DNA from 2 places in the Streptomyces sp. NPDC088554 genome. Region 1 is predicted to be linked to the other one. Evidence: predicted binding sites of a transcription regulator. Region 1 holds the regulator's gene; the other holds the start of a gene.
What was found. Region 1 encodes HrcA, which represses chaperone genes, less so after heat shock. Its sites were predicted from a motif close to TTNGCACTCNGNNNNNCNGAGTGCNAA; they were not measured.
Positions count from the first base shown of each region.

Region 2: groES (co-chaperone GroES) is a predicted target of HrcA. The motif match lies at 5,200-5,226, and genes of this name have one in related genera.

Region 1 is NZ_JBIVMF010000002.1:364,155-378,439, reverse strand. It holds gene ACIP8W_RS03635 (16S rRNA (uracil(1498)-N(3))-methyltransferase) at 1-446, opposite strand, end outside; gene ACIP8W_RS03630 (nitronate monooxygenase) at 443-1,522, opposite strand; gene dnaJ (molecular chaperone DnaJ) at 1,731-2,867, opposite strand; gene hrcA (heat-inducible transcriptional repressor HrcA) at 2,868-3,884, opposite strand; gene ACIP8W_RS03615 (MBL fold metallo-hydrolase) at 4,105-4,827, shown strand; gene ACIP8W_RS03610 (DUF3097 domain-containing protein) at 4,861-5,685, shown strand; gene hemW (radical SAM family heme chaperone HemW) at 5,831-7,063, opposite strand; gene ACIP8W_RS03600 (SpoIIE family protein phosphatase) at 7,139-9,088, opposite strand; gene ACIP8W_RS03595 (two-component system response regulator) at 9,401-9,985, shown strand; gene ACIP8W_RS03590 (AMP-dependent synthetase/ligase) at 10,135-12,024, opposite strand; gene lepA (translation elongation factor 4) at 12,419-14,285, opposite strand, start outside.
Region 2 is NZ_JBIVMF010000017.1:39,757-54,041, reverse strand. It holds gene ACIP8W_RS20845 (response regulator transcription factor) at 1-472, opposite strand, end outside; gene ACIP8W_RS20840 (WhiB family transcriptional regulator) at 897-1,244, shown strand; partial or broken gene ACIP8W_RS20835 (MOSC domain-containing protein) at 1,389-2,061, shown strand; gene ACIP8W_RS20830 (SDR family NAD(P)-dependent oxidoreductase) at 2,139-2,912, shown strand; gene groL (chaperonin GroEL) at 3,024-4,649, opposite strand; gene groES (co-chaperone GroES) at 4,747-5,055, opposite strand; gene ACIP8W_RS20815 (polysaccharide deacetylase family protein) at 5,315-6,187, opposite strand; gene ACIP8W_RS20810 (SAM-dependent methyltransferase) at 6,390-7,646, shown strand; gene ACIP8W_RS20805 (hypothetical protein) at 7,681-8,058, opposite strand; gene ACIP8W_RS20800 (hypothetical protein) at 8,130-8,798, opposite strand; partial or broken gene ACIP8W_RS20795 (DinB family protein) at 8,896-9,393, shown strand; gene ACIP8W_RS20790 (cystathionine beta-synthase) at 9,804-11,198, opposite strand; gene ACIP8W_RS20785 (SGNH/GDSL hydrolase family protein) at 11,363-12,439, shown strand; gene ACIP8W_RS20780 (acetyl-CoA C-acetyltransferase) at 12,665-13,885, shown strand; gene ACIP8W_RS20775 (hypothetical protein) at 14,208-14,285, shown strand, end outside.

The DNA of each region.
Region 1 (14,285 bases):
TCCGGGAAGCGCGTCCGCCGCGACTGCTTGCCCGCCTCACGGGCCGTGGCCCGCCATTTGGCGAGCGCCTTGGCGCCCCGCTCGCCCCTCCACTGGGTGATGCAGCGCGCGGCGGCCCACGGGACGACGGCGTCGACGCCGGTCTCCGTCATGGTCTCGACGGCGAGTTCACCGCGGTCGCCCTTGGGCAGCGCCTGGACGACCGTGATCCGGGGCGTGGGCTCCGCCTCGGTGCGTACCTCGGTGACGGCGACCTCCAGCCGGTCCTTGCCCTCGACCGCGGCGACCGTCCCGTACGCGCCGTTGCCCGCGCCGTCCGTCAGCACGATCTCCTCGCCGACGCGCAGCCTCCGTACGGAGACGGCGTGCCGCCCCTCGGGGCCGTCGAGCGTGACCGTACCGGTCCTGAGCGCGCCGGGCCCGACGACGAAAACGGGAGCGGTCACGGGGCTTCCTCCGGGACCGGGACCAACGAGGCGCCCGCCTCGGCGAGTTCGGTCCGCAGGATCCCGATCAGCTCGGCGGCGGGCAGCTCGCGGGCCAGCCGGTGACCCTGTCCCGCCCAGAGCGCCATGCCCTGCGCGTCACCGGCCTTCGCGGCGGCCTTGCGCAGCCCGGAGGTGAGGTGGTGGACCTCCGGGTACGCGGCCGGGGCGTACGGGCCGTGCTCGCGCATGAAGCGGTTGACGAGCCCTCGCGCGGGCCGGCCGGAGAAGGCGCGGGTCAGCTCGGTCCGTACGAACAGCGGGTTGGTCATGGCCTGCTTGTGCAGCGCGTTCGCCCCGGACTCCGGGCACACCAGGAACGCCGTACCGAGCTGTGCCGCGTCGGCGCCCGCCGCGAGCACTCCGGCGATCTGGCCGCCGCGCATCAGCCCGCCCGCCGCGATCACCGGCACCTGCACGGTCTCCTTGACCTGGGCCACCAGCGAGAGCAGCCCTATCCCCGTGCCGTCGGTGGCCGGATCGTCGCGGTGCGTGCCCTGGTGGCCGCCCGCCTCGATCCCCTGCACACAGACGGCGTCGGCGCCCGACCACTGAGCGGCCTGGGCCTCCTCGGGGGTCGTCACGGTGACGACGGTGTACGTCCCGGCCTTCGCGAAGGCGTCCAGGGTCGTCCTGGTGGGGCATCCGAACGTGAACGAGACCACCGGCACCGGGTCGTCCAGCAGAATCGCCAGCTTGGCCTCGTAGGCGTCGTCCCGCCCCGAATCGGGGTCGCCGAGCGGGGTCTCGTACCAGGTCGACTCACCGGCGAGCTGGTTGCGGTAGACCTCGACGGCGGCGGGGTCGGCGTAGGGCGGCTGCGGCATGAAGAGGTTGACGCCGAACGGCCGGCCGGTGAGCCCGCGTACCTGCTTGACCTCTTCGTACATCCCGTCGACCGTCTTGTACCCGGCGGCGAGGAACCCGAGCCCACCCGCCTCGGACACGGCCGCGGCGAGCTGGGGGCGGGAGGCGCCGCCGGCCATCGGGGCCTGCACGATCGGATACCGGCAGAGATCGGTCAGTGCGGTGGACATGAACGCATCGTGCCATGTCCGGTGTGGCGGCTCCGCATCGGGACCGCCCTCCGCGGCCGGGCACGCGGCCCGACCACGGAGAACGTACGGCTACCGCCCGCCCGTCGAAGACGTACCTCGGGCAACCACCACCGCCCGTTGAACGCGTCCTTCAAGCAACCGCTACCGCCCGTTGAACGCGTCCTTCAAGCAACCACTACCGCCACCGCTACCGTCCGTTGAACGCGTCCTTCAGCCGCGAGAACAGCCCCTGCTGCCCCGGCTGGAACTGCCCCGTGGGCCGTTCCTCGCCGCGCAGCTTCGCCAGCTCGCGCAGCAGGCGCTCCTGCTCCGGGTCCAGCTTCGACGGGGTCATCACCTCGACGTGCACGATCAGGTCGCCCCGGCCGCCGCCGCGCAGATGCGTGATGCCGCGTCCGTGCAGCGGGATCGACTGGCCCGACTGGGTGCCCGGTCTGACGTCGATGTCCTCCATGCCGTCCAGCGTCTCCAGCGGGCACTTCGTGCCCAGCGCCGCCGCCGTCATGGGGACCGTGACCGTGCAGTGCAGATCGTCCCCGCGCCGCTGGAACATCGCGTGCGCCAGCTCGTGGATCTCGACGTAGAGGTCGCCGGCGGGGCCGCCGCCGGGGCCGACCTCGCCCTCGCCCGCGAGCTGGATCCGGGTGCCGTTGTCGACACCGGCCGGGATCTTGACCGTGAGCGTACGGCGCGACCGGACACGGCCGTCCCCGGCGCACTCGGGACACGGCGTCGGTACGACCGTACCGAAGCCCTGGCACTGCGGGCAGGGCCGCGAGGTCATGACCTGGCCGAGGAACGACCTGGTGACCTGCGAGACCTCGCCGCGACCGCGGCACATGTCACAGGTCTGGGCCGCGGTGCCGGGGGCGGCGCCCTCGCCCGAACAGGTCGTACAGACGATGGCCGTGTCGACCTGGATGTCCTTGGTCGTACCGAAGGCGGCCTCGTTGAGGTCGATCTCCAGCCGGATCATGGCGTCCTGGCCGCGGCGGGTGCGCGAGCGCGGGCCGCGCTGCGACGCCGTGCCGAAGAACGCGTCCATGATGTCGGAGAAGTTGCCGAAGCCACCGGCTCCGAATCCGCCCGCGCCACCTCCCCCGCTGGCCGAGAGGGGGTCGCCGCCGAGGTCGTAGACCTGCTTCTTCTGCGGGTCCGACAACACCTCGTACGCGGCGTTGATCTCCTTGAAGCGCTCCTGCGTCTTGGGATCGGGATTGACATCCGGGTGCAGCTCGCGGGCGAGCCGCCGGAATGCCTTCTTGATCTCGTCCTGAGACGCGTCGCGGCGCACGCCGAGTACGGCGTAGTAGTCCGTGGCCACTTACGACTCCGCCAGGATCTGTCCGACGTAACGTGCCACTGCGCGTACCGCTCCCATCGTTCCGGGGTAGTCCATGCGGGTCGGTCCGACCACGCCGAGTTTTGCGACTGCCTCGTCGCCCGAACCGTAGCCGACCGCGACGACGGACGTGGAGTTGAGGCCCTCATGGGCGTTCTCATGCCCGATACGTACGGTCATGCCCGGGTCCGCCGCCTCACCGAGCAGCTTGAGGAGCACCACGTGCTCCTCAAGTGCCTCCAGCACGGGGCGGATGGTCAGCGGGAAATCGTGTCCGAAGCGGGTGATGTTGGCGGTGCCGCCGATCATCAGCCGCTCCTCGGTCTCCTCGACCAGGGTTTCGAGCAGGACCGCGAGCACCGTGGATACGGTCCCCCGGTCCTCCTGCTCGAACGAGTCGGGCAGTTCCTGCACCAGCTGCGGGACGTCCGCGAAGCGGCGTCCGACGATCCGGCTGTTGAGCCGGGCCCTCAGATCCGCCAGCGAGGTCTCGCCGAAGGGCGCGGGGCAGTCGATCATGCGCTGCTCGACCCGTCCGGTGTCCGTGATCAGGACGAGCATCAGCCGGGCGGGCGCGAGCGCCAGCAGCTCCACATGCCGCACCGTGGAACGGGTCAGCGAGGGGTACTGGACGACGGCGACCTGCCGGGTGAGCTGGGCGAGCAGCCGTACCGTACGTCCCACGACATCGTCGAGGTCGACGGCTCCGTCCAGGAAGTTCTGGATGGCGCGGCGCTCCGGCAGCGACAGGGGCTTGACCCCCGCCAGCCGGTCGACGAAGAGCCGGTAGCCCTTGTCGGTCGGGATGCGCCCGGCACTGGTGTGCGGCTGGGCGATGAAGCCCTCGTCCTCCAGCACCGCCATGTCGTTGCGGACGGTGGCCGGGGAGACGCCGAGCTTGTGGCGCTCGGTGAGCGCCTTGGAGCCGACGGGTTCCTCCGTGCCGACATAGTCCTGGACGATCGCGCGCAGCACCTCAAGCCTGCGTTCGCTGAGCATGTGGCACACCTCCAGCTGTCGTCCGTCGTCATGTCGTCGTTGTGCGCTGCCGCGCGTTGTCGTGCGTCTGTTGCGGTCCGGCTCTGGCACTCACTTGGGGCGAGTGCCAGTACTCCCCGCCAGTGTACGGCTGTGTGCCACACCCCTAGCAAGGGCGGCCGACCACGCTACCTCGCGGATCGGCCCACCTTCCGCCGGGTGACTCCCGTAGCGTCCCGGTATGGACGTCCATTGGGAAGAGCACGGGTGGGAAGAGCTGGCACCCGGTGTGGGCCGACGACGGCTGCCGGGGTGGGACGCGACGGTGGGGCTGGTGGCGGGCGACGACCGGGTGCTGCTCTACGACACGGGTTCATCGGTCCGCGAAGGTGCCGAGCTGCACGCGCAGGTACGGTCGCTGCTCGGCGGCCGCCGCGTGACGCATGTCGCACTGAGCCATCCGCACTTCGATCATGTGCTGGGCTCGGGAGCGTTCGCGGGGGCAGAGTTCTACGGCCCTTCGGGCATGGCGGAGCTGCTGGCCACGGGCGGTACCGAGTTGTACGAGGACGCGGTACGGGAAGGGGCCGGGGCGGCGGAGGCGGCGGCGGCCGTACAGCTGCTGGAGCTGCCGGGGCGGGCGGTGGCCGGGGAGCTGGCGCTGGAGCTGGGCGGCAGACGGGTCCTGCTGGCCAACGCGGGACCCGGCCATACCTCCCACGATCTGGCGATGCTCGTGCCGGGCTACCCCTGTGTCGTCTTCTGCGGCGATCTGGTCGAGGAGTCGGGCGAGCCCCAGGCGGGCCCGGACGCGCTGCCCACGTACTGGCCCGCCGCGCTGGACCGGCTGCTGGCGCTGGGCGGGTCGGACGCGGTGTACGTACCGGGGCACGGGGCGGTGGTCGGCGCGGCGTTCGTACGGGCACAACGCGACGCGCTGGCCGAACGGTTCGGGCGGTCGTAGCCGTACGGGTACGCGCCGCCTATCGTCTTGCGGATGCGCAGCTACAGCCCCGATCTGACCCCGCCGTGGAAGAAGTCCGCCCCCGCGCCGGAGGTTCCCGCCGAACCGGATCTGGTGGTCGAGGAGGTGTCGACGGGGTTCTGCGGTGCGGTGATCCGCTGCGAGAAGACAGCCGAGGGGCCGACGGTCACTCTTGAGGACCGTTTCTCCAAACACCGGGTTTTCCCGCTGGTCCCCGGCGGCTTCCTGCTGGAGGGCCGGGTGGTCACCCTGGTCCGCCCGTCCTCGGCCGCCCCGGCCCGGCCCGCCCGTACGGCGTCGGGTTCGGTCGCCGTGCCCGGTGCACGCGCGCGTGTCGCGCGGGCCGGGCGGATCTATGTGGAGGGCCGGCACGACGCCGAGCTGGTCGAGAAGGTCTGGGGCGACGATCTGCGCGTCGAGGGCGTCGTCGTCGAGTATCTGGGCGGCGTCGACGATCTCCCCGCCGTGGTGGCCGAGTTCGGCCCGGCCCCGGACGCCCGGCTGGGGGTGCTGGTCGACCATCTGGTCCCGGGCTCCAAGGAGTCCCGTATCGCCGCGTCGGTGACGGGCGCGGACGTCCTGGTGGTGGGACACCCGTACATCGACGTCTGGGAGGCCGTGAAGCCCTCCTCGGTGGGTATCCCGGCCTGGCCCGCCGTGCCGAGGGGCGAGGACTGGAAGACGGGCGTGTGCCGGGCCCTGGGCTGGCCGGAGAACACCGGCGCGGCCTGGCAGCACATCCTGTCGCGGGTCCACTCGTTCAGGGACCTGGAACCGGCGCTGCTGGGCCGCGTGGAGGAGCTGATCGACTTCGTCACGGCCGGGACCGACGCCTGACGGGTGAGCGGGTGACCGGTGGCGGTTCGGCCGGGAGCGACGTCCGACGGGTGACGGTACGGCCGGGGCTGACGTCCGACAGTGGCAGTACGGGCAGGAGCGACGTCCGACGGGTGACGGCGCGGGCGGCCGGTTGACGTCGGGGTCAGTCCACCAGGTCCCTGACCACCGCGTCCGCCAGCAGCCGTCCCCGGAGCGTCAGGACCGCGCGGCCCTCGGTGTAAGGACCGGCTTCCAGGAGGCCGTCCCTTACCGCCTGGGCGGCAGCGGCGGCCCCCGCCGGTTTCAGGAGGGTCAGGTCGCAGCCCTCGAAGAGCCTCAGCTCCAGCAGGACGCGTTCCACCCGGCGGTCCTCCGCCGTGAGGAGTTCGCGGCCCGCGCCGGGCGAGCGGCCCTCCGCGAGGGCCTGGGCGTAGGCGCCGGGGTGTTTCACGTTCCACCAGCGGACGCCGCCGACATGGCTGTGGGCGCCGGGGCCGGCGCCCCACCAGTCCGCGCCGCGCCAGTACAGCTCGTTGTGCAGGCAGCGGGCGGCTTCCGAGGTGGCCCAGTTGGACACCTCGTACCAGGAGAAGCCCGCTTCCGCGAGGATCTCGTCGGCGATCAGATAGCGGTCGGCGTGCTCGTCGTCGTCCGTCATCGGGACCTCGCCCCGGCGGATGCGGCGCGCCAGCCCCGTACCCTCCTCGACGATCAGCGCGTACGCGGAGATGTGGTCGGGTCCGGCGCCGACCGCCGCGGCGAGGGTCTCGCGCCAGTCGTCGTCGCTCTCGCCGGGGGTGCCGTAGATCAGGTCGAGGTTGACGTGGTCGAATCCGGCGGCGCGGGCCTCGGCGACACAGGCTTCGGGACGGCCCGGGGTGTGGTTGCGGTCGAGGACCTTCAGGACGTGCTGTTTGGCGCTCTGCATGCCGAAGGAGATCCGGTTGAAGCCGCCCTCGCGCAGGGTCGCCAGATAGGCCGGATCGACGGATTCCGGATTGGCCTCTGTGGTGATCTCGGCGTCGTCAGCGAGCCCGAACTCGTCCCGGATCGTGCCCAGCATCCGTACGAGGTCCCCGGCGGCCAGCAGCGTGGGCGTACCGCCGCCGACGAAGACCGTACGGACCCGGCGGGCGTCGTCGCCGAGCACCTTCCGGGCGAGACGGACCTCGTCGGCGAGGGTGTCTGCGTAGTTGTCGCGGGAGGCGAGCACCCCGCCGGAGCCACGCAGCTCGGTCGCCGTGTAGGTGTTGAAGTCGCAGTAGCCGCAGCGGGTCGCGCAGTACGGAACGTGCAGGTAGAAGCCGAGTGGCCGGTCCGCCGCACCCGCCAGGGCCTGCGGGGGCAGCGCTCCGGTCTCGGGCATGGGGTCACCGTCGGGCAGTGCGGAAGGCATACCCCCAGTGTCGCGTACGCGACGGGCGGGCCGGCCCACGGCGACCCGGACGCCATGGACCGCTCCCGCCGCGTCTCACTCCGCCTGGAGCACCAGCAGCGCCAGATCGTCCCCCGGCGGTACGTCGGAGAAGTCGTGGACCGTCCGCCGTATCCGCTCGGCCACGCCCTGCGCCGTGAGCCCCGCGCACGCGGACAGGGCCCGCGCCAGCCCGTCGCCGTCGTCGAGCATGCGCCGCCCCGAGCGGCGCTCCGTGACACCGTCGGTGACGCACAGGAGCGTGTCCCCGCGCTCCAGGTTGAACGAGCTGCTCTCGTACGCGACGCTGTCGACGACCCCGAGGAGCAGCTGCGGCTCGGCGGCCGTCCGTACCGTACCGTCGGGGCGCAGCAGCAGCGGCAGCGGGTGTCCGGCGCTGGCGAGGGTGCACCGTACGCCGCCCGCCGCGCCCGGGAGCGCCATCAGCTCCCCGTACAGCAGCGACAGGAAGCGGGCCTGGCTGCCCTCGGGCAGGCCGGGGAGCCAGGGCAGTCCCGGCAGGCCGGGGGTCTGCGCGGTGCCGGTGCCCGCCGCGGCGGCGGCCGCGACCATCAGGGACGCGGATTCGGCGGCCTCCGTCGCGTCGTCGAGGAGCAGCCGGTTGAGCCGGTCGAGGACCGCTCCGACGCGGTAGCCCTCGCGGGCCAGGAGCCGCAGCCAGGGGCGGGCCAGGCCGGTGACGACGGCGGCCTCGGGGCCGCTGCCCTGGACGTCGCCGAGCACGAAGCACCAGCGGTCGCCGGGCGGGCAGGGGAAGACGTCGTAGAAGTCGCCGCCCGCGAGCCCCTCGCCGCTCGGCTCGTACACCAGCGCGCTGGCGACGCCCGGGATCCTCGCCACCTGGCTGGGGAGCAGTCCGCGCTGGAGTACGCGGCTGATGGTGAGCTGGCGGCTGTAGCGGCGGGCCGCGCCGATGCCGAGGGCGACGCGCCGCGCGAAGTCCTCGACGAGCGCGGTCACTTCGTCGGGTACGTCCGTCTGTCCCGGTCTCCCGAGGAGCAGCGTGCCGAGGGCGCGCCCGTTGGCGACCAGCCGGCAGGCGAGCGCCACCCCCTCGCGTCCGCCCGGCGCCTCCGGCCACGGCACCTGTACGGGCTCGCCGCGTGGCGGGTCGGAGAGTCTTGGCGGCTCCTTCTCCAGGACGACCCGCAGGGGCTCGATGCGGGACTCGTCGGCGTGCCAGACCCGGGCGAGGCGGGGTGCCTCGGACGGGCAGCCCTCGCCGTCGAGCCAGACGGCGCACCACTGGGCGATGCGGGGGACGAGCAGCTGTCCGGCGAGGGCCGCGACGAGTTCCTCGTCGAGCTGTCCTGCGAGCAGTTCGGACGCCTCGGCGAGGAAGGAGAGGGCGCCCCGGCCCGCCCATTGCTCGTCGTCACGGACGGGCCTCCGGGAGACGGGCGCGAGGATCTCGGCGGCCCGCAGTCCCCGGCGCAGGGCGGGTTCGGTGCCCTGGTCCTGTGCCGTGTCGCGGCCTTCGAGCGGGAGGCGGGCCCAGACGGTCTTGAGGCCCGAGCGGTAGGTGATGCCCCAGCGTTCGGCGAGGGCGGCGACCAGTTGCAGCCCCCGGCCGTACTCGGGGGTGCCCGGCGGGGGCTGGTCGGGCCCGTCGCTCTGTACGGCGCGGGCGGGGTGGTGGTCGGAGACCTCCAGGACGAGGGCCGCGGGTTCCTCGTCGTCCGCGCCGGGCCCCTGGGAGGGGGCTTCGAGACGGCAGACGAGTTCGACGGTGGTCCCCGCGTGCACGACCGCGTTGGTGACGAGTTCGTCGACGATGAGCACCGCGTCGTCCGCGAGCAGGTCGGTGCTGTGTCCGCCCGGGGCGCAGCCGCTGTCCCCCCGGCAGAAGGTGCAGGTGGTGAGCAGCCCCAGGCTGGTCCAGTCCGCGAGCGCCGCGCGTACGAAGCGGCGTGCGGCGGACGGGGCGAGCGGATTTCCGGGCAGGCTGGTACGGGATGTGGACCGCGCGTCCCTGCATAACGGCACCTGGGATGCCGTGAGGTGAAGGGGTTCACGCGGGATCGGAATGGGCCCCACTGCGGCTCCTGATCCGGTTCTGGCGTTGTGCCGCTTACGATCCCGACAGCGTGACAGATGGAGGACGTTCCCACGCGCCGAGTCCTGGAACTGGCGGAGATTGGCCCTGGGGATTGACAAGGGAATGTGCCAGGCGAATCTGTAGTAAGCGATCACTCCGCGGGGGCAGGGTCAAACCAGAGGAACGGCGTGCGGAACCGCTCCGAACAGAGCATTCTTGCCTGCCTGGCCGAAACACAGGGGCCGGACGAGGAGTACGGAATGAGCAGGACGACAGCCACCACGGACCGCGCGAGCATCCTGCTCGTCGACGACATGGAAGACAACCTCGTCGCTCTCGAAGCGGTGCTGGCCTCGCTGGACGAGCCGCTCGTCCGGGCCCGTTCGGGCGAGGAAGCGGTACGGGCGCTGCTGGTCCAGTCGTTCGCGGTGGTCCTGCTGGATGTCCGGATGCCCGGCATGGACGGCTTCGAGACCGCGTCCCGGATCAAGCGGCTCGACGGGGCCCGGGACATTCCGATCATCTTCCTGAACGGGCCGGAATCCGACAGCGGCTATGCCTTCCGGGGGTACGCGACGGGCGCGGCGGACTTCCTGACCAAGCCCTTCGACCCCTGGATGCTGCGGGCCAAGGTGAGTGTCTTCCTCGATCTGCACCGCAAGAACCGCCAGTTGGAGCGGGCGCTGACGCGCGAGCAGGAGCATCTGGGGGAGATCTCGGTCCGGCTGGCCTCGATCGAGGACGAGCTGCGCAGCGCCGCCCCGAACGATCTGGCCGCGCTGGGGCCGCAGCTGGCGCGGATCGCGGACACCCTGGGCGAGCTGCGGCGCGGCCGGGACGCGTAGGGGCGGCCGGGGCCCCGGAGAGCGGCGGGGCGGCGTGCGGCGGGGTGCCCTCCGGCCTGCGGTCCCGCTCCCGGCCCCGCGTCCCCCGTCCCCCGCAAGAAGCGCGACCCGGCCGAAGGTCACCACACCGGCTCCCAGAACACCGGCTCTCAGACTTCCCGGGATCCCGCGTACATGTCGTCGATCAGATGCTTGTACTCCCGCTCCACGACCGGCCTCTTGAGCTTGAGGCTGGGCGTCAGCTCGCCGTGCTCGATGTCCAGATCGCGCGGCAGCAGCCGGAACTTCTTGATGGTCTGCCAGCGCTGGAGCCCCTCGTTGAGCCGCTGCACATAGCCGTCGATGAGCCGCTCGGCCGCCTTGGAGGCGACCACCTCGGCGTACGGCCTGCCCGCCATGCCGTTGTCGGCGGCCCAGCCGAGGATGGCCGGTTCGTCGAGCGCGATCAGCGCCGTACAGAAGTTGCGGTCCGCTCCGTGCACCAGGATGTTCGAGACGTACGGGCAGACCGCCTTGAACCGACCCTCCACCTCGGCCGGCGAGATGTACTTGCCACCGGAGGTCTTGATCAGGTCCTTCTTGCGGTCGGTGATCCGCAGATAGCCGTCGGGGGACAGCTCGCCGATGTCGCCGGTGTGGAACCAGCCGTCGGGCTCCAGGACCTCCGCGGTCTTCTCCGGCAGTCCGTGGTATCCGGCCATGATCGCCGGTCCGCGCAACAGGATCTCGCCGTCGTCCGCGATGCGCACCTCGGTGCCGGGGAGCGGCTTGCCGACCGTGCCCGTGCGGTAGGACTCGCCCGGGTTGACCAGGCTGGCGGCGCTGGACTCGGTCAGTCCGTACCCCTCCAGGATGTGGATGCCCGCACCGGAGAAGAAGAAGCCGATGTCGGGCGCGAGCGCGGCGGAACCGGAGATCGCGGCGCGCAGTCGGCCGCCGAACGCCTCGCGGAGCTTGGCGTAGACGAGCGCGTCGGCGATCCGGTGCTGCGCCCCGAGGGCGAACGGCACGGACTTGGTGCCCGTACGGCGGAAGTTGTCCTGGGAGACCTTGGCGTACTCGCGGGCGACCCCGGAGGCCCACTTGAAGATCTTGTACTTGGCCGGGCCGCCCGCCCGCGCCTTGGCCGCGACGCCGTTGTAGACCTTCTCGAATATCCGCGGCACGCCCGCCATATAGGTCGGCCGGACCACCGGGAGGTTCTCGATGATCTTGTCGATGCGCCCGTCCACGGCGGTGACATGGCCGACCTGGATCTGGCCCGAGGTGAGCGCCTTGCCGAAGACATGGGCGAGGGGCAGCCACAGGTACTGGACGTCGTCCTTGGTGATCAGGCCGGTGGCGGCCATCGCCCTGGCCATGTACGACCAGTTGTCGTGCGCCAGCCGGACGCCCTTGGGCCGGCCGGTGGTGCCCGAGGTGTAGATCAGGGTGGCGAGCTGGTCCGAGGTGATCTCCCCGGCCCGTTCCTCGACCGCCTCGGGGTGCTCGGCCAGATACGCGGCGCCGCGCGCCTCCAGCTCCGCGAGCGAGAGCACCCAGTCCTCCGGGTCGCCCTCGGCGGAGAGCGCGTCGGCCTCCTCGATGACGACGACATGGGCGAGGTGCGGCAGCTCCTCCCGGTGCTCCCGCGCCTTGGCGAGCTGTACGGCGTCCTCCGCGATCAGCACCCGGCTGTCCGAGTCGGCCAGGATGAACGCGGACTCCTGGGCGTTGGTCGAGGGGTAGACCGTGGTGGTCGCGGCGCCCGCGCACATCACCCCGAGGTCGACGAGGATCCACTCGATACGGGTGGCGGCGGCGAGCGCGACCCGCTCCTCGAGCCGTACACCCAGCGCGATCAGGCCGGCGGCGACGGCGTACACCCGCTCCGACGCCTGGCCCCAGCTCAGCGAGCGCCAGTCGTCGGGTCCCCGGCCGGAGGTCGGTGGCACGGGGTAGCGGTACGCCTCCGCGTCGGGCGTGGCCGTCACGCGCTCAATGAAGAGGGTCGCCACGGAGGACGGCCGGGTCTCGATCAAGTTCTGTGTGTCGCTCACGACATCCTCCGGGCCCACGGCAGCGCTGCCTGACTGGTTGGTTGGTTGTGTGTATGACCATGTGTACGGCTGGCGGGTACGGACCGCCGGATGATCGGCAGGCCAGTGACTAACCGGCGAGTAACTCCCACTTCGCGATCAGCGTAGAGGGCACCGGGCCGGTACGTAAGGGGCAACCGGGCTCCGCTTCCCACCAACCTCATACCCGGACGGGCCCCCACGCCGCAGCATGGGGGCCCGTCCGGGTATACGCGGCACCAGGGTACGGATCCGGCCGTTTCCGCCGCTCCGCTTCCCCGGCGCCGTTCCGCTCTTCTTCGGCGTCCTGCCGCTTCTTCGGCTTCTTCCGCCCTGCTACTTCTCGGCGTCCTGCCGCTTCTTCGGCTCCGCCCTGCTACTTCTTCGCCTTGCCGCCGGACTCGTCGCTGGACAGCACCGCGATGAAGGCTTCCTGCGGGACCTCCACGCTGCCGACCATCTTCATCCGCTTCTTGCCTTCCTTCTGCTTCTCCAGCAGCTTCCGCTTCCGGGAGATGTCACCGCCGTAGCACTTGGCGAGGACGTCCTTGCGGATGGCGCGGATCGTCTCACGGGCGATGACCCGCGATCCGATGGCCGCCTGGATGGGCACCTCGAAGGCCTGGCGCGGAATCAGCCCGCGCAGGGTGGCGACGAGCCGCACACCGTACGCGTACGCCTGGTCCCGGTGGGTGATCGCCGAGAAGGCGTCGACCTTGTCGCCGTGCAGCAGGATGTCGACCTTGACCAGATTGGCGGTCTGCTCGCCGGTGGGCTCGTAGTCCAGCGAGGCGTAGCCCCGGGTCTTGGACTTGAGCTGGTCGAAGAAGTCGAAGACGATCTCCGCGAGCGGCAGCGTGTAGCGGATCTCGACCCGGTCCTCGGAGAGGTAGTCCATGCCGAGCAGCGTGCCCCGGCGGGCCTGGCACAGCTCCATGATCGAGCCGATGAACTCGCTCGGGGCGAGGATCGTGGCCCGGACGACCGGCTCGTGCACCGAGTCGATCTTGCCCTCGGGGAACTCGCTCGGGTTGGTGACCGTGTGCTCGCTGCCGTCCTCCATGAGGACGCGGTAGACCACGTTGGGGGCGGTGGCGATCAGTTCGAGGCCGAACTCGCGCTCCAGCCGCTCCCGGATCACGTCGAGGTGCAGCAGCCCGAGGAAGCCGACGCGGAAACCGAAGCCGAGAGCCGCCGAGGTCTCCGGCTCGTAGACCAGGGCCGCGTCGTTGAGCTGCAGCTTGTCGAGGGCGTCGCGCAGCTCGGGGTAGTCCGAGCCGTCCAGCGGATAGAGGCCGGAGAACACCATCGGCTTGGGGTCCTTGTAGCCGCCGAGCGCCTCGGTCGCCCCCTTGTTCAGGGTGGTGATCGTGTCGCCGACCTTCGACTGACGGACGTCCTTCACGCCGGTGATGATGTAGCCCACCTCACCGACGCCGATGCCGTCGGCGGGGGTCATCTCCGGGGACGAGACCCCGATCTCCAGCAGCTCGTGGGTGGCGCCCGTGGACATCATCCGGATGCGCTCGCGCTTGTTGAGGCTGCCGTCGATGACACGTACGTACGTGACGACGCCCCGGTAGGAGTCGTAGACGGAGTCGAAGATCATCGCGCGGGCGGGGGCGTCCGCGTCGCCGACCGGCGCCGGTACGTCCCGTACCACCCGGTTGAGCAGCGCGTCCACGCCGACCCCGGTCTTCGCCGAGACCCGCAGGACGTCCTCCGGCTGGCAGCCGATGAGGTTCGCCAGCTCCTCGGCGAACTTCTCCGGCTGCGCGGCCGGCAGGTCGATCTTGTTGAGCACCGGGACGATGGTGAGGTCGTTCTCCATCGCCAGATAGAGGTTGGCGAGGGTCTGCGCCTCGATGCCCTGAGCGGCGTCGACCAGCAGGACCGTACCCTCACAGGCCGCGAGCGAACGGGACACCTCGTACGTGAAGTCCACGTGGCCGGGCGTGTCGATCATGTTGAGGACATGGGTCCTCCCCTGGTCCTCGCCCTCGGTCGGGGCCCAGGGCAGCCGGACCGCCTGGGACTTGATCGTGATGCCGCGCTCGCGCTCGATATCCATCCGGTCGAGGTACTGAGCGCGCATCTGCCGCTGATCGACCACACCGGTCAGCTGGAGCATCCGGTCGGCGAGCGTCGACTTGCCGTGGTCGATGTGCGCGATGATGCAGAAGTTACGGAGCAGCGCCGGGTCCGTACGGCTCGGCTCGGGCACGTGGGTAGGGGTCGCGGGC
Region 2 (14,285 bases), on a different contig from region 1:
AACGGCCGTGGCTCATGCCTTCGAGCACCTGGATCTCGCGCGCGGTGAGCGTGGGCGCGGCGCCCATCTCGGCCGAGCGCAGCCGGCGCGGCGCGAGCCGCCAGGTCGGGTCGGCGAGCGCCTGGGTGACGGTGGCGCGCAGCTCGGCGCGCGAGGCGTCCTTGTGCAGATAGCCGCGGGCACCGGCGGCGACCGCGAGGGCGACCCCGTCCAGGTCCTCGGCGACCGTGAGCATGATGATCCGGGCGCCGGGGTCGGCGGAGAGCAGCCGGCGGACCGTCTCCACACCCCCCAGCCCCGGCATCCGGACATCCATCAGAATCAGGTCGGACCGATCCGCGCCCCAGCGGCGGAGGACTTCCTCGCCGTTGGCCGCGGTCGTCACGCGCTCGACACCGGGCACGGTCGCGACCGCGCGGCGGAGCGCCTCTCGGGCAAGCGGGGAGTCGTCGCAGACGAGGACGGATGTCATGACCGTCCTCCGCAGCTGATGCGCGTCACCTTGAGCCTCCAGGCTGGGTACATATCTTCACCTGTGCGATTGACGCTCTCGGACATGTGCCCGATCACTCATTCTCTCAACCGCCTCGCATACTCAACGATGGTCACTCGAAAGAGTTACGGGTCGGACGACCGGGTTCCGCACTCCCCGTAAGGGCCCGCACACACACGAGCACACCGGGGGCCGCCCACCCCCCTCTCCGCGCCATGCCCCATTTAGCGGCTTTTCTTCACTTTTGCTGGTGTCTGTGGCTAGATTCGCAATGAGTCATATTTACATCTACTTACATAGTAGATGTACGGTCGTGAGCACCGGTGCCGCAACGCGCCGGGCTCGTACCCGACGCCCAAGCGGCCCGTATCCGCCTCAGCACGGTTTCAAGGGGACATGAGCAATGGCAGATTTCTCCCGCCTTCCCGGACCGAACGCAGACTTGTGGGACTGGCAGCTCCTCGCGGCATGCCGCGGTGTGGACAGTTCGCTCTTCTTCCATCCGGAGGGGGAGCGGGGCGCGGCGCGCAGCGCGCGCGAGAACTCGGCGAAAGAGGTGTGCATGCGCTGCCCGGTCCGCGCGGAGTGCGCGGCGCACGCGCTGGCGGTACGGGAGCCGTACGGCGTGTGGGGCGGCCTGACGGAGGACGAGCGCGAGGAGCTGATGGGCCGCGCGCGCACCCGGCTGATCAGCACGTCGGCCCCGACATCCGGCGCGGGCGCGTCCCACGGCGGCCACGGCGACGACTGACACCCGAGGTCCGAACGGAGTGCAGAAACGTTCCTGCACGGACCACGCAGACCACGTGGACCACGCAGACCACGTGGACCACGTGGACCTCGGGACTCCGCGTCCCCGGGAACACCCGTGCCCGGCGCCACTGGCGTGGCGCGCATGAGAGTTCTCACCGTGAACGCGGGACGGCCGAAGACCGTGGAGTACACCGACGCACCCGGCGGCGCCACAGCCATCGACAAACGTCCGGTGGACGGACCCGTCCGGGTGACCGACCCCGGACCCAAGGGCGAGGGCGCGAGCGGCGTCGCCGGGGACACGGTCCGCGATCTGCGCCACCACGGCGGCACCGACCAGGCGGTGTACGCGTTCGCCAGGGAGGATCTCGACTTCTGGGAAAGGGAGTTGGGTCGGCCGCTCGCCAACGGCGTCTTCGGGGAGAACCTCAGGACGTACGTCTCGACATCACCGGCGCGAAGATCGGCGAGCGCTGGCGGATCGGCCCCGATCTGGTGCTGGAGGCGACGAGCGGCCGGATCCCCTGCCGTACGTTCCAGAGCTGGCTGGGCGAGCGGGGCTGGGTCCGGCACTTCACCCGACAGGCCGTGACCGGGGCGTACTTCCGCGTCATCACCCCGGGCGGGATCCGCGCGGGCGACCGGTCGAGATCGTCCACCGGCCCGCCCACGAGGTGACGGTGTCGATGGCGTTCCGCGCGGTCACCACCGAGCGCGAGCTGCTGCCGCGCGTCCTCGCCGCGGGTGAGGCGCTGCACGCCGAGTCGCCGGGAATCGCGCGGAAGTACGTGGCCGAGCACGGCGCCGCCGGATAGAGCCGCCCGGCCGGCGGGCCGTCCACCTGGGGAACACCCCCATCGGGCCGGGTGGGGCAGGCACTAACGTGCCGCGTATGACGACTGCTCTGATTACGGGCTCGACGGCGGGCATCGGCGCCGCCTTCGCGCGGCGGCTGGCGGCGGACGGCCACAACCTGGTGCTGGTGGCCCGCGACACCGAGCGTCTGCGCGAGCAGGCGACCGAACTCCACGACCGGCACGGCATCGAGGCCGAGGTGCTGACCGCCGACCTCTCCACCGACGGCGGTATCGAGTCGGTGGAGAAACGGCTCTCGGACCCCAAGCACCCTGTCGACCTGCTGGTCAACAACGCGGGCTTCGGCAACAAGGGCCGCTTCCTCGACGTCCCGATGGCCGACGAGCTGACCATGCTGAAGGTCCACTGCGAGGCGGTCCTGCGGCTCACCTCGGCGGCGGTCCCCGGGATGCGGGCGCGCGGGCGCGGCGGGGTCGTCAATGTGGCGTCGGTGGCCGCGTTCGTACCGCGTGGTACGTACGGCGCCTCGAAGTCCTGGGTCGTCCAGTTCACCCAGGGCGTGGCGCGGGATCTCACGGGGACGGGGGTGCGGCTGATGGCGCTGTGCCCCGGTTTCGTACGGACCGAGTTCCACGAGCGCGCCGGGATGGGCACGGACAACATCCCGGGGTGGCTGTGGCTGGACGCGGACAAGCTGGTGACGGCCGCGCTGCTGGACCTGGCGCGCGGGAAGGCGGTGTCCATCCCGGATCCGCGCTACAAGGCGCTGATGGGAGCGGTGAAGCTGGCCCCGCGCGGGCTGCTCGGCGGGCTCACCTCGAAGACGGGCCGCAAGTTCGGCCCGCGCTAGGCAGGGCCTCCGACAAATCCCTCCGGGGCGCGCGCCCCCGTACAGGAGCGGAACGCGGCGCGGCCCGGCGCCCCTGGGAAGGGGTGCCGGGCCGCGCTGTGTCGTTCGACGTCAGTGGCTGTGGCCGTGGCCGCCGTGACCGGCGTCGCCCTCGTCGTCGGCCGGCTTCTCGACGACCAGGGTCTCGGTCGTGAGCAGCAGGGAGGCGATCGACGCGGCGTTCTCCAGGGCGGAGCGCGTGACCTTGACCGGGTCGATGACGCCGGCCTTCACCAGGTCGACGTACTCGCCGGTGGCGGCGTTGAAGCCGTGGCCCGGCTCCAGCTCCGACACCTTGGAGGTGATGACGTAGCCCTCGAGACCGGCGTTCTCCGCGATCCAGCGCAGCGGCTCGACGACGGCGCGGCGGACGACGGCGACACCGGTGGCCTCGTCGCCCTCCTTGCCGAGGTTGCCCTCGAGCACCTTGGCGGCGTGCACCAGGGCGGAGCCACCACCGGAGACGATGCCCTCCTCGACCGCGGCGCGGGTCGCGGAGATGGCGTCCTCCAGACGGTGCTTCTTCTCCTTCAGCTCCACCTCGGTGGCGGCACCGACACGGATCACGCACACGCCGCCGGCCAGCTTCGCGAGGCGCTCCTGGAGCTTCTCACGGTCCCAGTCGGAGTCCGTGGACTCGATCTCGGCCTTGATCTGGTTGACACGGCCGGCGATCTCGTCGGCGGCACCGGAGCCGTCGACGATGGTCGTGTCGTCCTTGGAGATGGTGACGCGGCGGGCGGTGCCCAGTACGTCCAGACCGGCCTGGTCGAGCTTGAGGCCGACCTCCTCGGCGATGACGGTCGCGCCCGTGAGGGTGGCGATGTCGCCGAGCATGGCCTTGCGGCGGTCACCGAAGCCGGGGGCCTTCACCGCGACCGCGTTGAAGGTGCCACGGATCTTGTTGACGACGAGGGTGGAGAGCGCCTCGCCCTCGACATCCTCGGCGATGATCAGCAGCGGCTTGGAGCCACCCGCCTGGATGACCTTCTCCAGCAGCGGCAGCAGGTCCTGGATGGAGGTGATCTTGCCCTGGTGGATCAGGATGTACGGGTCGTCGAGGACGGCCTCCATACGCTCCTGGTCGGTCACCATGTACGGGGACAGGTAGCCCTTGTCGAAGGCCATGCCCTCGGTGAAGTCCAGCTCCAGGCCGAAGGTGTTGGACTCCTCGACGGTGATGACACCGTCCTTGCCGACCTTGTCCATCGCCTCGGCGATCAGCTCGCCCACCTGCTCGTCCTGCGCGGAGAGCGCGGCGACGGCGGCGATGTCCGACTTGTCGTCGATCGGGCGGGCGGTCGCGAGGAGCTCCTCGGACACGGCCTTGACCGCGGCGTCGATGCCCTTCTTCAGGGAAGCCGGGGAGGCGCCCGCGGCGACGTTGCGCAGGCCCTCGCGGACCAGCGCCTGGGCCAGCACGGTGGCGGTGGTGGTGCCGTCACCCGCGATGTCGTTGGTCTTGGTCGCCACCTCCTTCACGAGCTGGGCACCGAGGTTCTCGTACGGGTCGTCGAGCTCGACCTCGCGGGCGATCGTGACACCGTCGTTGGTGATGGTGGGGGCGCCGAACTTCTTGTCGATGACGACGTTGCGGCCCTTGGGGCCGATCGTCACCTTCACCGTGTCGGCAAGCTTGTTGACGCCGCGCTCAAGGGCGCGACGGGCGTCCTCGTCGAACTTCAGGATCTTCGCCATGGCTGCTTCTCTCGTCCTCTCGAATGAGCTGCGCCCCCGTCCGCCCGGCAGTAGCGGGGTGGCCGAGGGCGCAGCTCAAAGCAAAACTTCCGGTGAATTACTTCTCGATGACCGCGAGTACGTCGCGGGCCGAGAGGACGAGGTATTCCTCGCCGCTGTACTTCACTTCGGTGCCGCCGTACTTGCTGTACAGGACGACATCGCCGACGGAAACGTCGAGCGGGAGACGCTCGCCGTTCTCGAAACGGCCCGGACCGACGGCCAGGACGACGCCCTCCTGGGGCTTCTCCTTGGCAGTGTCCGGGATGACCAGGCCAGAGGCCGTGGTCTGCTCGGCGTCGAGCGGCTGGACCACAATGCGGTCCTCAAGCGGCTTGATGGCAACCTTGGTGCTGGCGGTCGTCACGATCCGACCTCCCCCTTCGGAGATCTCGGTACTCACTGTCTATGGGTGGCGACCAGATAGACCCGTCGTCGCGGGTGCCGGATCTGCCGATCGCGCTCTGGCACTCTCCAGTGGGGAGTGCCAGACCAGAGACTATGACCGCGATTAGCACTCGGTCAAGCGGAGTGCCAATCCAACTGCCGTGGCGGCCGGGTTCCGTTACGGAAACGCGCACCCGGGGCCAGGGGTTCCAGCCCCGGCCCCGGCCTCGCGCGCCGGCTCACACGTAGTCCTCCAGCCGCGCCACGGCGTACCCCTTGTCCGTGATGGTCTTCATCGCGGCCCGGACCAGATCGGTCATGGAGCCCTTCCACTCGTCGCGCCCGCGGAAGTGGGTGAGGACGATGTCGCCGGGGTGCAGGTCCTCGTCCCACTCGCGCCACTCCATGTGGTCGGGGAACGCCTCGGCCGACCAGAGCGGCGCGGCCGTGATGCCGCAGCTCTTGGCGGCGCGCAGGGTGTCGCCGTTGTAGTTGCCGAACGGCGGCCGGAAGAGCGTGGGCCGGTTCCCGTACCGCTTCTCCAGCTTGTCCTGCTGGCCGCAGATCTCCTCCCGCTGCTCCTCGTACGAGAGTCCGGGCAGGTAGGGGTGGTTGAGCGTGTGGTTCTGGAGGGAGACACCCCGCTCCTGCATCTGCCGGAAGTAGCCGTAGTCGTCGTTGATGACGTAGTCGCTGAGGAAAGCGGTGTACGGGATCTTCAGCTCGGTCATCATCCGCAGCAGCTCGGGGTCCTTCTCCGAGCCGTCGTCCATGGTCAGGAAGACGACCTTCTCCTTGACCGGGACGGTGGTGAAGATGGGCGGGAGGTCCTCGCCGCCCTCGACCTCGAACCCCTTGCGGGTGGTGATCTCCGGCTTCACCGTGGGGGGCGGGGGCGCGGCGAGGGGTGTTTTCGCGAGCCCCCACTTCTTCGCCGCGACGGCGCGCGCGGCCTGCGCGCGGCGCGTGGCCTCGGCGGCCGAGAGCCCCTCGGGCCCGGCGGGCGGCGCCCCGTGCAGCACTCCGGGTACGGGGCGGGCGGGCGGCTGCGCGGGCGGGCGGTCGGGCGCGTCGGTCCCGGAGGCGCAGCCGGAGCCGATCGCGGCGGCCATCAGTACGGCGAGGACGGTACGGGCACGGCGCCCGCTCCGTCCTTTCCGCGCCGCCCGGGGAGGGATCCCGATGCTCGTACCGTTTGCGGTCATTTCTTCGTTTTGTCGTACTAGTTGCATGGCGCTGCATCCTGTCAGCGCCACGCTCCCGCGCACGGGCGACACCGCCGCCGGGCGCGCACCATCCCCCGGCTGGCCCACAATGGACCGGGTGACCGACCGCGCCCCCGTCCCCGCCCCGCCCCTCCTCGCGCCGCTGCTCTCCGCCGAGGGGCAGACGCTCCTCGCCGAGCTGCGCGACCACGACCCGGCCGGGGAGCTCGCCGTCGCGACCCGGCTGCGCCGCGATCACCCGGCCGAGCTGGTCTCGGCGGCGCTGGCGCAGGCGCGGCTGCGGCAGCGGGCCGTCGCGAAGTTCGGTGCCCGGGACGCGTACCGCATGTACTTCACGCCGAACGGCGTCGAGCAGGCCACCCGCTCCACCGTCGCCGCCTACCGCGCCGCGCGGTTCCGCGGCCTCGTCGCGGACCCGGCCGCCGGTGTCACCGACCTCTGCTGCGGGATCGGCGGCGACGCCATCGAGCTGGCCCGCGCGGGCTTCGCCGTGACAGCGGTCGATCTGGATGCGCCGACCTGCGAGATCGCCCTCACCAACCTGCGCGTCCTGGCACCGGACGCCCCGCCGGCGACGGTGGTCCGCGCGGATGTGCTGGAGTACGACACGACCGGCGCCCCGGCCCTGTTCATCGACCCCGCCCGGCGCGGCGGCCGGGGCCGGATCTTCCACCCCGAGGCGTACTCGCCGCCGCTGTCCTGGGCGATCGAGGCGGTACGCCGGGCGGGCGCGGGCGCGGTCAAGATCGCCCCCGGGATCCCGCACGAGCTGGTCCCCGACGACTTCGAGGCCGAGTGGATCTCGGACGGCGGCGACGTCAAGGAGGCCGTGCTCTGGCACCACGCGGCCGGCCGGGCCGACGGCCACCCGGGCGCCGTCGTCCCCGGCACCCGCCGCGCCACCCTGCTCCCCACCACCACCGGCCTCACCACCCTCACCGGCCGCGGCCTCCCCGACCCGCCCGTCCGCCCGACCGGCCGCTTCCTGTACGAACCCGACGGCGCCGTCATCCGCGCCCATCTGGTCGCCGAGGTGGCCGAGGAGCTGAACGGCGGGCTCATCGACGAGACGATCGCGTACATCACCTCCGACGAGGCCCGCCCCACCCCGTACGCCACCGCCTACGAGATCACCGACGAGCTGCCCTTCAACCTGAAGAAGCTCAAGGCCCTGCTCCGGGAGCGCGAGGTCGGCGTCCTCACCGTGAAGAAACGCGGCTCCGCCGTCGAACCGGAGGAACTGCGCCGCCGGATGAAGCTCAAGGGCCCGAACACGGCGACGGTCTTCCTCACCAGGACCGCCGGCGCCCCGGCCATGCTGATCGGCCACCCGGCGGAGCTCTGAGACGGCCGCCGGGGCGCGCGGCGACCAAGCGGTGTTACGCCAGGTCCGTCAGCTCGTCCGCGTAGATCCGGGACAGCGGCTGCGGGCCGACGTACTGCTGGCAGTTGCACTGGCGCAGCTCGTACCGCAGTGGCTTCTTGTCCGCGTCCCACTCGATGGGCGTCTCCACGTCCTCGTGGCACTTGCCCCGGCGGTCGTGTTTGGCGAGGTGGTGCGAGCAGCCGCAGACGGGCTCCGGCTGTCTGTTGGCCTCCTCGATGGCCAGCCGTTCCCTCTCGCGCTCCTTCTCCGCCAGCGCGAAGCGTTCGGCTCTTCGCTCGTGCCGGGTCCGCAACGCGGAGCGGCCCGTATCGGCCACCCAGCCGAAACCGCCCACCATGAAGAAGATGAAGACCCACCAGAGCCAGTCCATCCGCCGCCCCTTACCCCTGAATGGCGCACGCGTTCCCTCCCGAGAATAGGACGGACGGCGTAGGAACGGCCTCAGCGGTGTGCGCCCCCGCGGGCGCGCACCGGCACCGGGTGCAGCAACCGCCCTGCCCAGCGCTGGTGTTCGACCGCCTGGAAAAGGCCGAGCAGCCCCGTCGCCAGGACCGTGGCCCCCAGCCCCAGCGCGTACACCGTCTCGCCCAGGGTGACCGGCTCCGTACCGGCGCCGCCCCCGAGCGCGGTCATCAGCGTGGCGCACCCGCGCAGCGTCAGCGCCAGCCCCGCCAGACACACCGCCACCGACGGCAGCAGCCACATCACCGTCCGCCCGTGCGCCCGCAGCCGTTCGTCCGTCACGGGGTCGGGGCCGACCGCCACCCACGCCGCCAGCCGCTCCCGGACGGCACGGCCCCGGCGCAGCCACAGCGCGGCGCCGGCCACCGCGGGCACCAGCAGGGCCAGCGCGAGCACCAGCGCCACCAGCCCGGTCGGATAGCCGAGGCCGCCCGTCTCCAGGCTCCGGACGGCCAGCCCCAGCGCCGCCCAGCCCAGCGCCGTGACCACCCCCAGCAGCCCGAGCAGCGCCAGCCGCCCGGCCGTGAGCCCGCGCCCGGCCAGCTCGGCCAGGGCCGCGTCCCGCTCGGCGAGGCGCGCTCCACGGTCGGGCCAGAAACGTATCCCCTCGGGCGGCGGAGGGGGTGGCAGCGGGTTACGGCTGATCATCTGGCAGAGATTAGCGCTGCCGCCGGAGCATCACTACCGGTGGGTAAGGAGCGAGTACGGGCGGTAGCCCCGGCGCGGTGACACCCCCTCCGAACGTATCGGCCCGCCCGCCACGGGCAGTGAGCGCGAAACCCTCCGTGCCTTCCTCGACTTCCACCGCGCGGCCCTCGCGACCCTCGCGACGAAGACCGAGGGCCTCTCCGACGACGACCTGCGCCGCCGCTCCATGCCGCCCTCCGCCCTCCGCCCGCTCGGCCTGGTCCGGCACATGGCGGAGGTGGAGCGCGCGTGGTTCCGCCGGGTGCTGAACGCCGAGGAGATCCCCCTCGTCCGGTCCGCGGAGGGCGACTTCCAGCAGGCGTACGACGTGAGCACGGCCGGCGCCGAGGAGGCGTTCGCCGCCTGGCGCACCGAGATCGAGCACGCGCGCCGGATCGAGGCGGCGGCTCCGTCGCCGGACGTCACCGCCCACGCGCCCCGCTGGGAGGAGGACGTGTCGCTGCGCATGGTGATGCTTCATCTGATCCACGAGTACGCCCGCCACAACGGGCACGCCGGCCTCCTGCGCGAGGGGATCGACGGAGCGGTGGGGGTCCGGGCCCGTACCGCTCGCTTCACCCGCGGCGGCCCGCGGGGCGAAGACGGGGGTTGGCACCGCTGCCCCGGGCGGCGCCGGAAGGCGGAAGGACCGAGGAGGGGGAAGTAGTCGCGGGGACCGCCGCACCCCCGTTACCGGGGGGCGGGACGACGGCGGTCCCCGCGAGGGACACGCTCCGGGTCAGGGCCGGCTTACGTGTCCGGTGGCGTCCGTGGAGGTCCGGGAGCCGCTCCGGAGGTCCTGTGACGCCGACGAGGACCACTGTGCCCGACGCGTGTTAAGGCGGTGCTGCGCGGACGTGTCGCGCTCGTACCACTTTCGCGAACCCGCGGATTTCCGGTGGATCCGGCCTCCGCGGATCCGCGGCTCCCCTGCCTCCGCCGGCGCCTTTCGCCGCGTACCGGCGGCTACTTCGCTTCCCTGGACAGGAACGCCAGCAGGTCCTGCCTGCTCACGACCCCGGTCGGCTTGCCCTCCACCAGCACGATCGCCGCGTCGGAGCCGTCGGTCCCGCTCAGCACGGCCATCAGGTCCGCCACCGGCTCGCCCGAACCGACCTGCGGCAGCGGGACGGACATGTGCCTCTCCAGCGCGTCACCGAGCGAGGCCCGCCGGGTGAACAGCGCGTCCAGCAGCTCCTTCTCCACGACCGAGCCGATGACTTCGGCGGCCATCACATCGGGGTGTCCCGCGCCCGGCTTCACAATGGGCATCTGCGACACGCCGTACTCCCGCAGGACGTCGATGGCGTCGCCGACCGTCTCCTCCGGGTGCATGTGCAGCAGCGTCGGGATGGGGCCCGCCTTGTGCTGGAGCACGTCGGAGACGCGCGGCGAGTCCCCGGTGTGGTCCAGGAAGCCGTAGTCGTTCATCCACTCGTCGTTGAAGATCTTGCTGAGGTAGCCACGGCCGCTGTCCGGCAGCAGGACGACGACCACATCGTCCGGGCCGAGCCCCTCCGCCACCTTCAGCGCGGCCACGACGGCCATGCCGCAGGAGCCGCCGACGAGCAGGCCCTCCTCCTTGGCCAGGCGCCGGGTCATCCGGAAGGAGTCCTTGTCGGACACCGCGACGATCTCGTCCGTCACCGTGCGGTCGTACGCCGTCGGCCAGAAGTCCTCACCGACGCCCTCGACCAGGTACGGCCGCCCGGAGCCGCCCGAGTAGACCGACCCCTCCGGGTCCGCGCCGACGACCCGGACGCGTCCCTCGCTGGCCTCCTTGAGGAAGCGGCCGGTGCCGGTGATGGTGCCGCCCGTGCCGACGCCCGCGACGAAGTGGGTGATCCGGCCGTCCGTCTGCTTCCACAGCTCGGGACCGGTCGTCTCGTAGTGCGAGCGCGGGTTGTTCGGATTGCTGTACTGGTCCGGCTTCCAGGCGCCCGGCGTCTCACGCACCAGCCGGTCGGAGACGTTGTAGTACGAATCGGGGTGCTCGGGGTCGACCGCCGTGGGGCAGACGACGACCTCCGCACCGTACGCGCGCATCACATTGATCTTGTCCATGGAGACTTTGTCAGGGCAGACGAAAACGCACTTGTAGCCCTTCTGCTGGGCCACGATGGCAAGGCCGACGCCTGTGTTGCCACTGGTCGGTTCGACGATCGTGCCGCCGGGCTTGAGCTCCCCGCTCGCCTCGGCGGCCTCGATCATGCGCAGGGCGATCCGGTCCTTCACCGAACCGCCGGGGTTGAAGTATTCGACCTTGGCCAGGACTGTCGCCTGAATGCCTTCGGTCACGCTGGTCAGCTTCAGCAGCGGGGTATTGCCAACCAGACTGATCATCGAGTCGTGGAATTGCACCGTTGTCTCCGGGGTCTCCGTGATGGTCCGGTCAGCGTATGCGGCCGGGACCGGAATCGGGCTATGGCCGAGATTGGACGGTGGTCCTTCCGGGGCAGTTAGCTGGTGTACGTACTCGTGCGTACGACGACGAGGAGGTGACTCGGACTGTGTCGAGGGCGAGGGTGGCACGGCGGATCGCCGCGGGCGCGGCCTACGGCGGCGGAAGCATCGGGCTGCTGGGCGCGGCGGGGGTCGGCGTACTGCTGGCGGAGGTCCAGCTCGCGAAACGGTCGGTGGGCGGCGGGACGGCTCCCGTACCGCCGAGCGGCGACGGGTGGTACGGACTGGCGTTCGGTCACACGGAGCCGCTGCGGATGGGGATGCTCGGCGACTCCACGGCGGCCGGCCAGGGCGTGCGCCGGGCCGGGCAGACCCCGGGGGCGCTGCTCGCCTCGGGGCTCGCGGCGGTGGCCGAGCGGCCCGTACAGCTGCGGAACGTGGCGCTGCCGGGCGCCAGGTCGGACGATCTGGAGCGCCAGGTCAGCCAGTTGCTGGCCGATCCGCACCGGGTCCCGGACGTCTGCGTGATCATGATCGGCGCGAACGACGTCACGCACCGGATGCCCGCCACCCAGTCCGTGCGGTGTCTGGCGGCGGCGGTACGCGGACTGCGCACCGCCGGTGCGGAGGTGGTCGTCGGCACCTGCCCGGATCTGGGCACGATCGAGCCGGTGTACCAGCCGCTGCGCTGGGTGGCCCGCCGGGTGAGCCGGCAACTGGCCGCCGCGCAGACGATCGTGGCGGTGGAGCAGGGCGGCCGTACGGTGTCGCTGGGCGACCTGCTGGGCCCGGAGTTCGCCGCCAACCCCCGGGAGCTGTTCGGTCCGGACAACTACCACCCCTCGGCGGAGGGGTACGCGACCGCCGCGATGGCCGTCCTGCCCACGCTCTGCGCGGTGCTCGGCCTGTGGCCGGAAACCGACCGGCTGGACGCGTCCCGCGACGAGGACATGCTCCCGGTGGCGAAGGCGGCCTCGGCGGCGGCGGCCCAGGCCGGTACGGAGGTCACCGGGGCCCGCGCGCCCTGGGCACTGCTCAAGCACCGCAGGCGGCGCCATGTGCTGCCGCCCGCGGACGTACGGGCGAGCCCGGAGGCGGACACGGTGGCCACGGGGGACACAGGAGGCGCCGGGGGCACAGGAGCCACCGGGGGCGCCGGGCGGCAGGAGCCGAGCGACAGCCGGGTGGAACGGCGCTGATCGCGGCGCGGGCCCGGCCGCCCCGTGCGCCGGCCGTCCCGTGCGCCGGCCGCCCCGCTCGCGCCGGCCGCCCCGCTCGCGCCGCCCCGACCGCGCGCACCTCCCCGCACACCGACTGAGCAAGCGCTTAGAAAAGAGTCCCTCATCACACGACCGGCCCGGTGACCCAAGCCATACGTGCGGGTAATTTCCCTCTACAGCCTCGTCCTTCCCTGGGAGCCCCTGATGCCAGAAGCCGTGATCGTCTCCGCCGCCCGCTCCCCCATCGGCCGGGCCTTCAAGGGCTCGCTCAAGGATCTGCGCCCCGACGACCTGACCGCCACGATCATCGAGGCCGCGCTCGCCAAGGTCCCCGGCCTCGACCCCACCGACATCGACGACCTGATGCTCGGCTGCGGCCTGCCCGGGGGCGAGCAGGGCCACAACCTGGGCCGTATCGTCGCCGTACAGCTCGGGATGGACCATCTCCCCGGCTGCACCATCACCCGTTACTGCTCCTCGTCGCTCCAGACCTCCCGGATGGCGCTGCACGCCATCAAGGCAGGCGAGGGCGACGTCTTCATCTCGGCGGGCGTCGAGATGGTCTCCCGCACCACCAAGGGCAGCTCCGACGGGATGCCGGACACCCACAACCCGCTCTTCGCCGACGCGGAGGCCAGGACCGCCGCCGTCGCGCAGAGCGAGGGCGCCGAGTGGCACGACCCGCGCGCGGACGGGCTGGTCCCCGACCCGTACATCGCGATGGGTCAGACCGCCGAGAACCTGGCCCGGCTGAAGGGCGTCACGCGCCGGGACATGGACGAGTTCGGCGTACGGTCGCAGAACCTCGCCGAGGAAGCGATCAAGAACGGCTTCTGGGAGCGCGAGATCACGCCTGTGACGACCCCGGACGGCACGGTGATCACCGCGGACGACGGACCGCGTGCGGGCGTCACCCTGGCGGGCGTGGAGGGCCTCAAGCCGGTCTTCCGGCCGGACGGACTGGTCACCGCGGGCAACTGCTGCCCGCTCAACGACGGCGCCGCCGCGCTCGTCATCATGTCCGACACCAAGGCCCGCGACCTGGGCCTGACCCCGCTGGCCCGGATCGTCTCCACCGGCGTCACCGGCCTCTCGCCGGAGATCATGGGGTACGGACCGGTCGAGGCGTCCCGCCAGGCACTGTCCCGGGCCGGGCTGACCGTGGACGACATCGACCTGGTCGAGATCAACGAGGCGTTCGCCGCCCAGGTCATCCCCTCCTACCGCGACCTCGGCATCCCGCTGGAGAAGGTGAACATCAACGGCGGCGCCATCGCGGTCGGCCACCCCTTCGGCATGACCGGCGCCCGGATCACCGGCACACTGATCAACAGCCTCCAGTTCCACGACAAGCAGTTCGGGCTGGAGACGATGTGCGTGGGCGGCGGCCAGGGAATGGCGATGGTGATCGAGCGCCTGAGCTGAACCAGGACGAATCGAGCATCTGACCCGAAACCGGTCCGAACAGCGACCGCTTCCGGCGTTTCCTTACGTTACGTAATCGCGCGGTCCGGAAAGGCACCGTTCAACCCCACCGATCCCCAGTCGTGACTGAATCTCCCCCAGGATGTGACCTACCTCCGGGGGAGATTCGTTTTCCCAGGTCAGAACTGTGACTGCCGGAAACCCAAGGCCCAAAGACCTATCTATTTCATGACGTAATGCACTGACGGTGGGTCTACGCCCGCGACAAGCTGAGGTAGGAAGTCGGGGTTATCGATTGAATCGGGAGTAGTCAGTGAGCGCCATGTCTCTTGCCCTGCTGCTGACCACGGCCACCGCCACGGCCGTGGGTGTCGTCGCCCTGCACGCCGCCCATGCCCTG